DNA from 3 places in the Streptomyces sp. NBC_01591 genome. Region 1 is predicted to be linked to each of the others. Evidence: riboswitches for the same ligand, from Rfam matches in the RefSeq annotation. Region 1 holds a riboswitch; each other region holds the start of a gene.
The links. A riboswitch is a leader RNA that binds a small molecule or an ion and turns the genes downstream of it on or off. The one in region 1 is predicted to bind cobalamin.

Region 1 (3,811 bases):
CCCGCCATGTGGTCCTGGAGCCCGAGCGCGAACATGATCTCGGTGATGCCGACGTCATTGGTGACCACGCGCTGCGGGGCCTTGTCGTAGGTCTTCTTCTGGCCGCAGTTCTCGATGGTCACCGGATAGTGGCCGCCCTCTGTCCGGGCACCGCTCTTCTCTTCTTGGCCAGAGGTGATTTCCGCACCGCAGCCGGTGAGGACCAGGGCTGCGGCGAGCGCGAGTGCGGCAGGGCGTACAAGGTTCGGCATGGTTGGAGCGACTCCTCAGGAATCGGATCGAGCGCGGCGGAGACGGTCGAAGAGCAGCTGTACGGCGCCGGTCTCCGGATGTGGGACGCGGTGAGCCCGTACGCCGAAGACCTCGGCCAGCAACTCGGTTGTGAGCACGTCGTGCGGAGGGCCGGACGCGACGATCCGACCGCTGTCGATGACATGGAGCACGTCGCAGTGGAGTGCGGCGAGGTTGAGGTCGTGCAGCGCGGTGAGGACGGTCAGCCCGCTGCCTCGTACCAGCGCCAGTACTTCCAGCTGCTGTGCGATGTCCAGGTGGTTGGTCGGCTCGTCGAGCACCAGCAGCCGAGGCTGCTGGGCCAGTGCGCGGGCGATCAGCACCCGTTGCTTCTCGCCGCCGGAGAGAGTGAGGAAGCCGCGGTCGGCGAGGTGTCCGGCGTCGACTCCCGCCAGCGCGCTCTCGCACGCCTGCCGGTCTTCGTCGGTGGCCCGGCCCACCGACCGCTGGTGCGGCAGCCGTCCCATCGCCACGACCTCGGCAACCGTGAAGTCGAACTCGGTGACCGCCTCCTGGGGCAGGGCGGCCAGCCGACGGGCGCCTTCGCGCGCGCTCATGGCGTACAGGTCCTCGCCGCCGAGCCGCACCGTGCCGGCCGAGGGGCGCAGAGCCCGGTAGACGCAGCGCAACAGGGTGGACTTTCCACTGCCGTTGGGCCCGACCAGACCGACGAGCTGCCCCTCTCCCGCTGCCAGCGTGGCCTCCTCCACCAGCCGCGCACCGGCGATCTCGACCGTCAGGGCATCGATATCGATCCGCATCACGCACCTCCGAACGTGTACGAGCGGCGGCGCATCAGCAACACGAAGCACGGCACGCCGATGACCGCGGTCAGCACGCCCACCGGCAGTTCGGCGGGCGCGAGCACGACACGGGAGAGGATGTCCACCCAGATCAGCAGGACAGCGCCCGCCAGTGGCGCGACGGCCAGCAGCCGGCGGTGGTCCGCTCCGACCAGCATCCGTACGGCGTGCGGCACCATCAGCCCGACGAAGCCGATCGCACCGCTCACCGCGACCACCGCCCCCGTGACGGCCGCAGAGACCAGGAACAGCTCCTTGCGCAGCCGTCCCGCGTCCACGCCCAGCGCGGCCGCGGTCTCGTCGCCCATGGCCAGGGCGTTCAGCCGGCGCGCCGACCAGGCGAGGTGGGCGAGGCCGCCGAGCACGGCCCCCGCGGCGATCGGCACGGAGGACCAGGTGGCTCCGCCGAGACTGCCGAGCATCCACATCATGGCGGAACGGGCGGCTTCACCGCGCTCGGCCGCGAACACCATGAACGTGGTGACCGCCGAGAAGCCGTAGTACATCGCGGTGCCCGTCAGGACGAGCCGCAGCGGGGTCAGACCCCGATCGGTGCGTGCGATCGCGTACACCAGCATCATGGCGAGGAGCGCGGAAAGGAAAGCCGCCGTCGACAGCGCCCAGATGCCCAGCGCGCCGAAGGCCCCGAAGATGAGCACGGCATTGGCGCCGACGGCCGCTCCCGAGGAGATGCCGAGGACGAACGGGTCGGCGAGGGCGTTGCGGACCATGGCCTGTACGGCGACGCCGATGGCCGCGAGACCGGCCCCGACGACCGCGGCCAGCACGGCTCGCGGAAAGCGCAGTTCCCAGACGATCGTGTACGCCGGGACCTGGTCGGGGGCTATCCGGCCGCCGGTCAGCCCGGCCCACAGGCAACGCAGCACTTCGCCCCAGGAGAGCCCCGACGCCCCGATCCCCGCCCCGCAGACGAGTGAGACCAGGAGCACGGCGCACAAGGAGATCAGGAGCAGCGGCAGAGACACGCGCCGTGGCGGGGCGGGCCCGGCGCCGGCGCGGGACGTGCGCGGCGGCACGGCGGGTTTACGGTCGAGGGGGGTGGCCACGGGCGGATCGCTTTCGCCTCGGGCCGTGCACCTACGTGATCGAAGGAGCAGCCCGGGCGCGGAGCGCCCTGCGCAGCACCACTCGCAGTCCACGGCGAATTGACAGGAGCCTTCACCACCGCGGGTAATCGGGCTTACGGGGCCATGCGGGGCTCCGCCTACCGTTGCGGGTCAGCGCCGGATTTCGACCGGACTTCCCCCGCGGGGCACCTGCAGCTTAGCGTGCACGGGATGACGTACCGCCAGAGGGCGATATCGGTAGGCGCCGAATCGGGCACGGCTTCCACTCGCGGACCGCACCTGCCCGGCACGCCGCGCGGTACGCCCGGTCCAGCACCGGCGCCGGCGCCGGCAGGCCCGCGAACCCGGCGAGCCAGCAGCCCTGGGGGACGTCCTCACGGCCTCACCGGAGGCGATCTCCCGACTGGCCTTTGCCGAAGGGTCGATGAAGCCGAAGGTCGACGCCGCCGCTCGAACCTCTCGACGACCTTCTCGACCGGAATGTCGGCACGGAGGTCCGCCCGGATGTACCGGACGGAATCGTCTACGTCTGAGCACTCGCGGGTACGGCCCGTGTGCGCCGACCCCGGCCGGGCCGTACCGCTCAGTCCTGGTGCTTGCGTCGCGCGGCAGCTGCGTTGCGGCCTGTCACCAGGTGCTTGCCGGCCAGCTTTTCGACGCCCGCGACGTCACGCTCCGCGATCGCCCGGTACAGGCCCTCGTGCCCCTGCGCGACGCCCTCGATGTCGTCGTGCTGTCCCAGCAGCCAGCGCATCCTGCTGCGGAGGGTGCTCTGGAGCTCGTTCAGGAGTTCGTTGTCGGCCAGCGCGGTCACCGTCTCGTGGAAGTCGGCGGCGGCCCGGCGGGCCCGTACGGCATCTCCCCTGTCCGCCGCCTTCAGCTCGGCGTCGAGATCCGCGCGGAGCTTCTCCAGTCCCGCGCGGGTGCGCCGTTGGGCGGCGAGCCGGAAGGTCAGCGTCTCAAGGGCCGCGCGGACCTCGTCGAGGTCCTCGACATCCGCCGGCGTGAACTCCCGCACGACGGCCCATGTCCGCGGCCTCGGCGTGACCAGCCCCTCGGTGACCAGTGACTTCAGGGCCTCCCGGATGGGCAGCCTGCTCACCCCGAGCTCGGCGGCGAGCTCGCGCTCGACGAGCTTGCTGCCCGGCTCACGCACACCGTCGATGATCTCGTCACGGAGCAGGCGTGTGACCCGCTCCGACTCGGGCTCGAAGTCCTCAGACCCTGTCATGTCCTCAAATCTCTCATCACTCGACGTCGGTATTCGGTATGCCGTCTGCGGTACGGGGTTCTCAGGCCGGTGCGTAGCCGCGTGCGCGGACCAGGTCGCGGGCGAGCCGGGTGAAGGCGCGGGCGGCGGCGCTCTCGTAGGTGCTCTCCCGGTGCAGCAAGGTGGCGACGCGGGTGGGCAGCGGAGGGTCGATGGGAATCGGCGTGAGGTGCGGGTGGTCGTCCGTGATCGCGTCGGGCAGCACGGTGGCCAGCAAGCCGGTGCGCTGGACGATTTCCGTGAGGCCCTGGATGGTGTCGGCCTCCACGGCGATCGGCGGGCTGACACGATGCTCGGCGAAGTAGCTGTCGATGTGACTTCGGGTGGCGAAGTCACTGCTCACTATAGGTGCCGCCTTC
Region 2 (3,811 bases), 6.1 Mb from region 1:
CGGGTGCTCCAGGGGGGATGAAGGGAAGTCCCGACGGTGCGCCCGACTCGATGAGCCGCAGCAACGCGTCGGTGTCCGCGTACTCCTCGATGAGATCGCCGAGGCGGTCGAGCTGTTCCTCGCGCAGCGCCGCGAACCCGGTGTCGGGAGCGGGGACGAAACGCCGGCCGGCGGCCTGTGCGACCTCGGTCAGGAAGCGGCGGCGGAATTCGTCGCTCTCCAGCGAACCGTGCCAGTGGGTGCCCCACACGGCGCCGACCCGGCAGCCGTCCAGGCTGTGTCCCCGGCCATCGGAGATGAACCCCTCGCCACCGTGCACGTCCGCCACGCCGTGGTGGATCTCGTACCCCTCGACCGGGGCACCGAGCGCCTCGCCGACGGGCCGGGCCAGGGTCTTCTCGCGGTCGAAGCGGATGCGTACGGGCAGCAGCCCCAGGCCCTCGACCTGCCCGGCCCGGGACTCGACCTCGTCCTCGATGTGCTCGCCGAGGATCTGGTAGCCACCACAGATGCCGAGGACCGGCCGGCCCTCGGCCGCGCGCCGCACCAGCGCGTCGGCGAGGCCGCGCTCGCGCAGCCAGGCCAGCGCCTTCACGGTGCCGCGGGTGCCCGGCACGACGACGAGATCGGCGTCGGACAGTTCCTCGGCACGGTCCACGAACCTGACGACGACGCCGGGCTCGGCGGCCAGCGCGTCCACATCGGTGAAGTTCGACATCAGGGGCACCGCGCACACCGCGACGCGCAGCACGTCCTCGCCGTGCGGCGGCGCGACGACCGACTCGCGCACGGCGCCGCGCAACGAGACCCGCAGACCGTCCTCCTCGTCGATGCCGAGGCCGTGGGCGAACGGCAGCACCCCGTACGTCGGCCGCCCCGTGATGTCCCGCAGCATGTCCAGGCCCGGCTCCAGCAGCGACACGTCGCCGCGGAACTTGTTGACGAGATAGCCGGCGATCAGCGACTGGTCCTCGGCGGCGAGCAGCGCGGTCGTACCGAAGAACGAGGCGAAGACGCCACCGCGGTCGATGTCGCCGACGACCACCACCGGGAAGCGCGCCGCCCGTGCGATGCCCATGTTCACGATGTCCGTGCGCCGCAGATTGATCTCGGCCGGACTGCCCGCCCCCTCGCAGATCACCGCGTCGTACGTGCCCCGGAGCTCCTCCAGGCACTCCAGGACCGTGGAGAGCAGCGCCTCCTGCCTGCCCCCGTGGTAGCCGCGCGCACTCATCTCGCCGACCGGCTTCCCCATCAGGACGACCTGGCTGGAGCGGTCGCTGCCGGGCTTGAGCAGGACCGGGTTCATCAGCGCGGTCGGCTCGACGCGGGCGGCCTGGGCCTGCATGGCCTGGGCGCGCCCGATTTCGGCACCCTCGCGGGTGACGAACGAGTTCAGCGACATGTTCTGCGCCTTGAAGGGCGCCACCTTCACGCCCCGGCGCACGAGCCAGCGGCAGATACCTGCCGTGACGACGCTCTTGCCCGCGTCGGAAGTGGTTCCGGCGACCAGTAGCCCGCCGCTCATGTGCTTCTCCGTCCTGCGATACGAGGTCCCGCGATACGAGGTCCTGCCCCGTTCGTTGAGGTGATCCGGCGCCCCGCGATCCGTCGTGCGGCGAGGGCCGCGCCGAGCCGTCCCGCCACGCACACGCCGAGGGCCAGCGCACTCACCCGGCGCGACAGCCGCACCGCGCGCTCGATGTCCTCGGTCTCCACCGCCCGGCCCGTCGCCCCGTTGAGCACGGGGCGGTGCTCGACCCGGCCGCCGTACGCGAGGGTCCCGCCGAGCCGTACGCCGAGCGCACCCGCGAACGAGGCCTCCACCGGGCCCGCGTTGGGGCTCGGGTGCTTGGCGGCATCGGCCCGCCAGGCGCGGACCGCTCCACGCGGCCGCCCTCCGGCGGCCACGGCGAGCAGGGCCGTGAGCCGGGCGCCGGGCCAGCCCGCGAGGTCGTCGAGGCGGGCCGAGGCCCAGCCGTAGCGCCGGTGACGGGGCGACTTGTGGCCGACCATGGCGTCGAGGGTGTTGGCGGCCCGGAAGCCGGCCAGTCCGGGGACCCCGGCCAGCGCGCCCCACACCAGGGCGCCGACCACGGCGTCCGAGGTGTTCTCCGCCACGGACTCGACGACGGCGCGGGCGATCTGCGGTCCGTCCAGGGACTGCGGGTCGCGCCCGCACAGATGCGGCAGCCGCTCGCGGGCCAGGTCGATGTCACCGGCCGCCAGGGCGTCGCCGATGGCCCGCGCCTCACGCCCCAGGGACGTACCGCCGACGACAGACCAGGTGGTGGCCGCGGTCAGTGCCACGGAGGCGGCGGGGCTGCGGTGTACGGCACGGGTGATCAGCGCGGCACCACCCGCGGCGCCTCCGGCGCAGACGAGGGTGTGCAGCGCGCCCCAGCCGCGGTGGTCGCGCCACAGACGGCGCTCGACGCCCGCTGCGGCCCGCCCGAAGGCGGCGACCGGGTGCCCCCTGCGGGGGTCACCGAGCAGCAGATCGCCGATCAGACCGGCCGTGGCGCCGTACGCGAAGATGCGGTCGGCTCGCACGGCTCAGCCGGCCGTCGCGCCTCGGCGGACCTTCGTACAGGCGGCTCTCGTCGAGAGCGCCGAAACAGCGGACGCACGGCAGCCAGGCATGGCGATATGTCCTCACTCAGGGTCCGCGCCCTGGTTCGACGTGACCGGCGACGAGAGTCTCCTGGCTCCCGGATCCGCGATTCCCCCGGCCTTCCAGCCCGCTCGCGCGTGCCGTGACTTCCGGTGTGGGGGACCGCTCCCCGGTGACAGTGGCGGGACCGCGCCGGATTCGCACCGGCTTCCTCTGCTGTCGCCGTAATTGGCTCCGGCAGTCCACCACGCTCCGCGAACGCCCGTCAACCTGCCGTTGACCTGCGGCGGCGCAGTGTGCTGAGACGCACATCGGGCCGGACACATGTGGTGTCCGGCCCGACGGGGGAGCGTGCGCGGGAGTGGCTCAGGCGACGATCAGATAGATCCCGTACGCGACGGCCGCGGCGCACAGCGCGAAGCAGACGTACGCGCCGGCGCGGGCCAGCAGCAGCGAGCCGCCGGAGCCGCCCTGCGCCGCCGGTTCCGGCTGCTTGGAGAGGCCGACGATGCCCAGGGTGAAGAGGCCCACCAGCGCGACGGTGACAACGAGGGAGACGCCGAATACGGAGCCGAGGGCTGCCCAGTCGATGTTCATGCTGAATCCTTAGACGGCTGACCTGTCGGCCGGCTCAGACGGTGGCGGGTCGCGCCGGGTCCTGGGTGGTCCCGGCCGGGGCCGGAATCGTGGTCATGAGGTTCTGGGCCGGTGCCTGGACCGTGGCCGAGGCCGTGGTGGGCGGCGGGCTGACGGCGGCGATGGCCGTGGTGACGACGCCCGCGGGCTCGGCGTCGCCGTCCGTCGGCGCGACATCGCCGTGGCCGACCGGCTTGCGGCGCGACACCAGCCAGATCGCACCGGAGCCCGCGACCAGCAGCGCCGCGACGACGACGACGCCCCAGGTGCCCTGCTTGGTGAGGAGCTCCGCGCCCGCGCCGACCAGACCCGCGGCCGGCAGGGTCAGACCCCAGGCGACGAACATCCGGGTGGCGGTGGACCAGCGGACCACACCGCCCTGGCGGCCGAGGCCCGCGCCCATCACGGCGCCGGAGCAGGACTGGGTGGTGGAGAGGGAGAAACCGAGGTGCGAGGAGGCCAGGATGACCGTGGCCGCACTGGTCTGGGCGGCGAAGCCCTGCGGCGGCTTGAGGTCGGTGAGGCCGCTGCCCATGGTGCGGATGATGCGCCAGCCGCCCA
Region 3 (3,811 bases), 2.4 Mb from region 1:
ACTTCGTCCGCGGGCGCTTCGGCTCCAAGAGCCTCTCGCTGGCGGTCGCCATCACGGGCATCCTCGCCACGATGCCGTACATCGCGCTCCAGCTCGTCGGCATCCAGGCGGTGCTGGACGTGATGGGCGTCGGCGGCGGCGAGAACACCCACTGGTTCATCAAGGACCTGCCGCTGCTGATCGCGTTCGCGGTACTCGCCGCGTACACCTACTCGTCCGGGCTGCGGGCGCCCGCGCTGATCGCGTTCGTCAAGGACGGACTGATCTACCTGGTCATCGCGGTGGCGATCATCTACATCCCGATCAAGCTCGGCGGCTTCGACGACATCTTCGCCAAGGCGGGCGAGGCGTTCTCGCAGACCAACCCGGCCACCGGCAAACCGCGCGGCGCGCTCGCGCCGGGCGAGGCGGGCCAATGGGGTTACGCCACCCTGGCGTTGGGCTCGGCGCTGGCGCTGTTCATGTATCCGCACTCGATCACGGCAACGCTCTCCAGCCGCAGCCGCAACGTGATCCGGCGCAACACCACGATCCTGCCGCTGTACTCGCTGATGCTGGGTCTGCTGGCGCTGCTCGGCTTCATGGCCATCGCCGCCGGGATCAAGGTGGACAACGGGCAGCTGGCCATCCCGCAGCTGTTCGAGAACATGTTCCCGGACTGGTTCGCGGGCGTCGCGTTCGCCGCCATCGGCATCGGCGCGCTGGTGCCCGCCGCGATCATGTCGATCGCCGCGGCGAACCTCTTCACCCGCAACATCTACAAGGACTTCCTGAAGCCGGACGCGACCCCGGAGCAGGAGACCAAGGTCTCCAAGCTGGTGTCGCTGCTGGTCAAGGTCGGCGCGCTCGCCTTCGTCCTGACGATGGACAAGACGGTCGCGATCAACTTCCAGCTGCTCGGCGGCATCTGGATCCTCCAGACGATGCCGGCCCTGGTCGGCGGCCTGTTCACCCGCTGGTTCCACCGCTGGGCGCTGCTCGCGGGCTGGGCGGTCGGCATGGTGTACGGGACGGTGGCCGCGTACGGGGTCGCCTCGCCGACGCAGAAGCACTTCGGCGGCTCCTCCAAGGAGATCCCCGGCATCGGCGAGATCGGCTACATCGGCCTCACCGCGTTCGTGCTGAACGTGGTGGTGACGGTGGTGCTCACCTTCGTCCTGAACGCCGTGAAGGCGCCCGCCGGGATCGACGAGACCTCCCCGGCCGACTACACGGCCGACGCGGGCGACCCGGGTGTGAAGACGGAGCTCCCGCCGGCCACGGCGGGGGCGCCTGGCGGTCACTGAGACCCGCTCACGGCCCGTCATACCCCTCTCCGAAGGGGCGCGGCGGGCCGTCGGCGTGATCGGGCCCACCGGCCCGGGAAAGGGCCGTACGGCTCATTCTGTGGGCCCGGCCCGACCGGTGCGACACAACATGTGGGGGCTGCCTCATCGGGCAGCCCCCACATGTATGCTCGTCCTCGCTGTCGCCGCAGGGGAATCCGGTGCGAATCCGGAACTGTCCCGCAACGGTGTATTCAGTGCGCTTTTGTGCACCCCCGAGTCAGTCCGATGACCTGCCGGCAGCGCATCCGGCTCGACCGAACCGGATGCCCAGACGTCCGGGCCTCGCGGTTGGGCCGGTGGACGCCGTGCGGAGTGCTGCCCTGCCCCGGGTGTGCTTCCGTAGGGCTGCCCCGTTCCCCGCCGGCCCCGAGCCGAGCGAGGGAGAGCACCACGTGACCATCGCGCCAGCCGATCCGGCTTCAGTCGCCGCGTCCGCAGCAGCCGAGTCCGAGGCGGCCGCACAGGACGGACCGGGCACCGCACTGCTGCGGACCCTGACCGACCTGACCGCCGATCTGCCCGACACCGACCCCGGCCGGGTCGCCGCTGCCGCGCTGCGTGGCCGCAGCGCCCGGGCGGACGAGGCCGAGCTGCGGTCGCTGGCCACCGAGGCCGCCGCGGGGCTGATCTCCGAGGACCCCGCCTACTCCCGGCTCGCCGCCCGGCTCCTGACCCTCACCATCGCGGACGAGGCGGCCGGCCAGGGCGCGGTCTCCTTCTCCGCCTCGGTCGCCGTCGGGCACCGCGAGGGTCTGATCGCGGACCGGACCGCCGAGTTCGTCGCCCGTCACGCGGCCGCCCTCGACGCGCTGGTGGAGCGCTCGCTCGCCGACGGCGCGGACGACCGCTTCGGTTACTTCGGGCTGCGGACCCTGCACAGCCGCTATCTGCTGCGCCACCCGCACACCCGCCAGGTCATCGAGACGCCCCAGCACTTCATGCTGCGGGTCGCGGCCGGGCTGGCCGAGGACGAGTCGCAGCGCGCCGTGGACGAAGTGGCGTCGCTGTACGGGCTGATGAGCCGGCTCGACTACCTCCCCTCCTCCCCCACGCTCTTCAACTCCGGTACCCGGCACCCGCAGATGTCCTCCTGCTATCTGCTGGACTCCCCGCTGGACGAGCTCGACTCGATCTACGACCGCTACCACCAGGTGGCCCGGCTCTCGAAGCACGCGGGCGGCATCGGTCTGTCGTACTCCCGCATCCGCTCCCGCGGTTCGCTGATCCGTGGCACCAACGGGCACTCCAACGGCATCGTGCCGTTCCTGAAGACGCTCGACGCCTCCGTCGCCGCGGTCAACCAGGGGGGCCGCCGCAAGGGCGCCGCCGCCGTCTACCTGGAGACCTGGCACGCGGACATCGAGGAGTTCCTGGAGCTGCGCGACAACACGGGTGAGGACCAGCGGCGTACGCACAACCTCAACCTGGCGCACTGGATCCCGGACGAGTTCATGCGCCGGGTCGACGCGGACGGCCACTGGTCGCTGTTCTCGCCCGCCGACGTACCCGGGCTCGTCGACCTGTGGGGCGACGAGTTCGACGCCGCGTACCGGGCCGCCGAGGCCCAGGGGCTGGCCCGCAAGTCGATCCCGGCCCGCGAACTGTACGGCCGGATGATGCGCACCCTCGCACAGACCGGCCAGGGCTGGATGACGTTCAAGGACGCCTCCAACCGGACCGCGAACCAGACCGCCGAGCCGGGCACCGTCGTCCACTCGTCGAACCTGTGCACCGAGATCCTCGAAGTCACCGACGACGGCGAGACGGCGGTCTGCAACCTGGGCTCGGTCAACCTCGGCGCGTTCGTCGTCGACGGCGACATCGACTGGGAGCGGCTGGACGCCACCGTCCGTACCGCCGTGACCTTCCTCGACCGGGTCGTCGACATCAACTTCTACCCGACCGAGCAGGCCGGCCGCTCCAACGCGAAGTGGCGCCCGGTGGGCCTGGGCGCCATGGGTCTCCAGGACGTCTTCTTCCAGCTGCGGCTGCCGTTCGACTCCCCCGAGGCCCGCGCGCTCTCCACGAAGATCTCCGAGCGGATCATGCTCGCCGCGTACGAGTCGTCCTGCGACCTCGCCGAGCGGTCCGGACCGCTGCCCGCCTGGTCGCAGACGCGTGCGGCGCGCGGTGTGCTGCACCCCGACCACTACGACACCGAGCTGAACTGGCCGGAGCGGTGGGACGCGCTGCGTGCCCGCGTCGCGAGGACCGGGATGCGCAACTCGCTGCTGCTCGCCATCGCGCCGACGGCGACGATCGCCTCGATCGCGGGGGTCTACGAGTGCATCGAGCCGCAGGTCTCCAACCTCTTCAAGCGCGAGACGCTCAGCGGTGAGTTCCTCCAGGTCAACGCGTACCTGGTGGACGAGCTGAAGCAGCTCGGGGTGTGGGACGCGCGCACCCGTGAGGCGCTGCGCGAGGCCAGCGGCTCGGTGCAGGGCTTCGCCTGGATCCCGGAGGAGGTGCGGGCGCTGTACCGC

Region 2: it holds a riboswitch for cobalamin, as region 1 does, so the genes downstream of both, OG978_RS10160 (cobalamin biosynthesis protein) here and OG978_RS38160 (FecCD family ABC transporter permease) in region 1, are expected to answer to the same signal.
Region 3: it holds a riboswitch for cobalamin, as region 1 does, so the genes downstream of both, OG978_RS27305 (ribonucleoside-diphosphate reductase subunit alpha) here and OG978_RS38160 (FecCD family ABC transporter permease) in region 1, are expected to answer to the same signal.

Annotation. Positions count from the first base shown of each region.
Region 1 is NZ_CP109327.1:8,233,952-8,237,762, reverse strand. It holds gene OG978_RS38170 (ABC transporter substrate-binding protein) at 1-251, opposite strand, end outside; gene OG978_RS38165 (ABC transporter ATP-binding protein) at 267-1,052, opposite strand; gene OG978_RS38160 (FecCD family ABC transporter permease) at 1,052-2,161, opposite strand; cobalamin riboswitch at 2,263-2,408, opposite strand; gene OG978_RS38155 (GntR family transcriptional regulator) at 2,766-3,413, opposite strand; gene OG978_RS38150 (LysR substrate-binding domain-containing protein) at 3,475-3,795, opposite strand; gene OG978_RS38145 (hypothetical protein) at 3,785-3,811, opposite strand, start outside.
Region 2 is NZ_CP109327.1:2,173,067-2,176,877, reverse strand. It holds gene OG978_RS10165 (cobyric acid synthase) at 1-1,528, opposite strand, end outside; gene OG978_RS10160 (cobalamin biosynthesis protein) at 1,525-2,553, opposite strand; cobalamin riboswitch at 2,699-2,827, opposite strand; gene OG978_RS10155 (hypothetical protein) at 2,981-3,211, opposite strand; gene OG978_RS10150 (inorganic phosphate transporter) at 3,246-3,811, opposite strand, start outside.
Region 3 is NZ_CP109327.1:5,879,703-5,883,513, reverse strand. It holds gene mctP (monocarboxylate uptake permease MctP) at 1-1,286, shown strand, start outside; cobalamin riboswitch at 1,453-1,580, shown strand; gene OG978_RS27305 (ribonucleoside-diphosphate reductase subunit alpha) at 1,721-3,811, shown strand, end outside.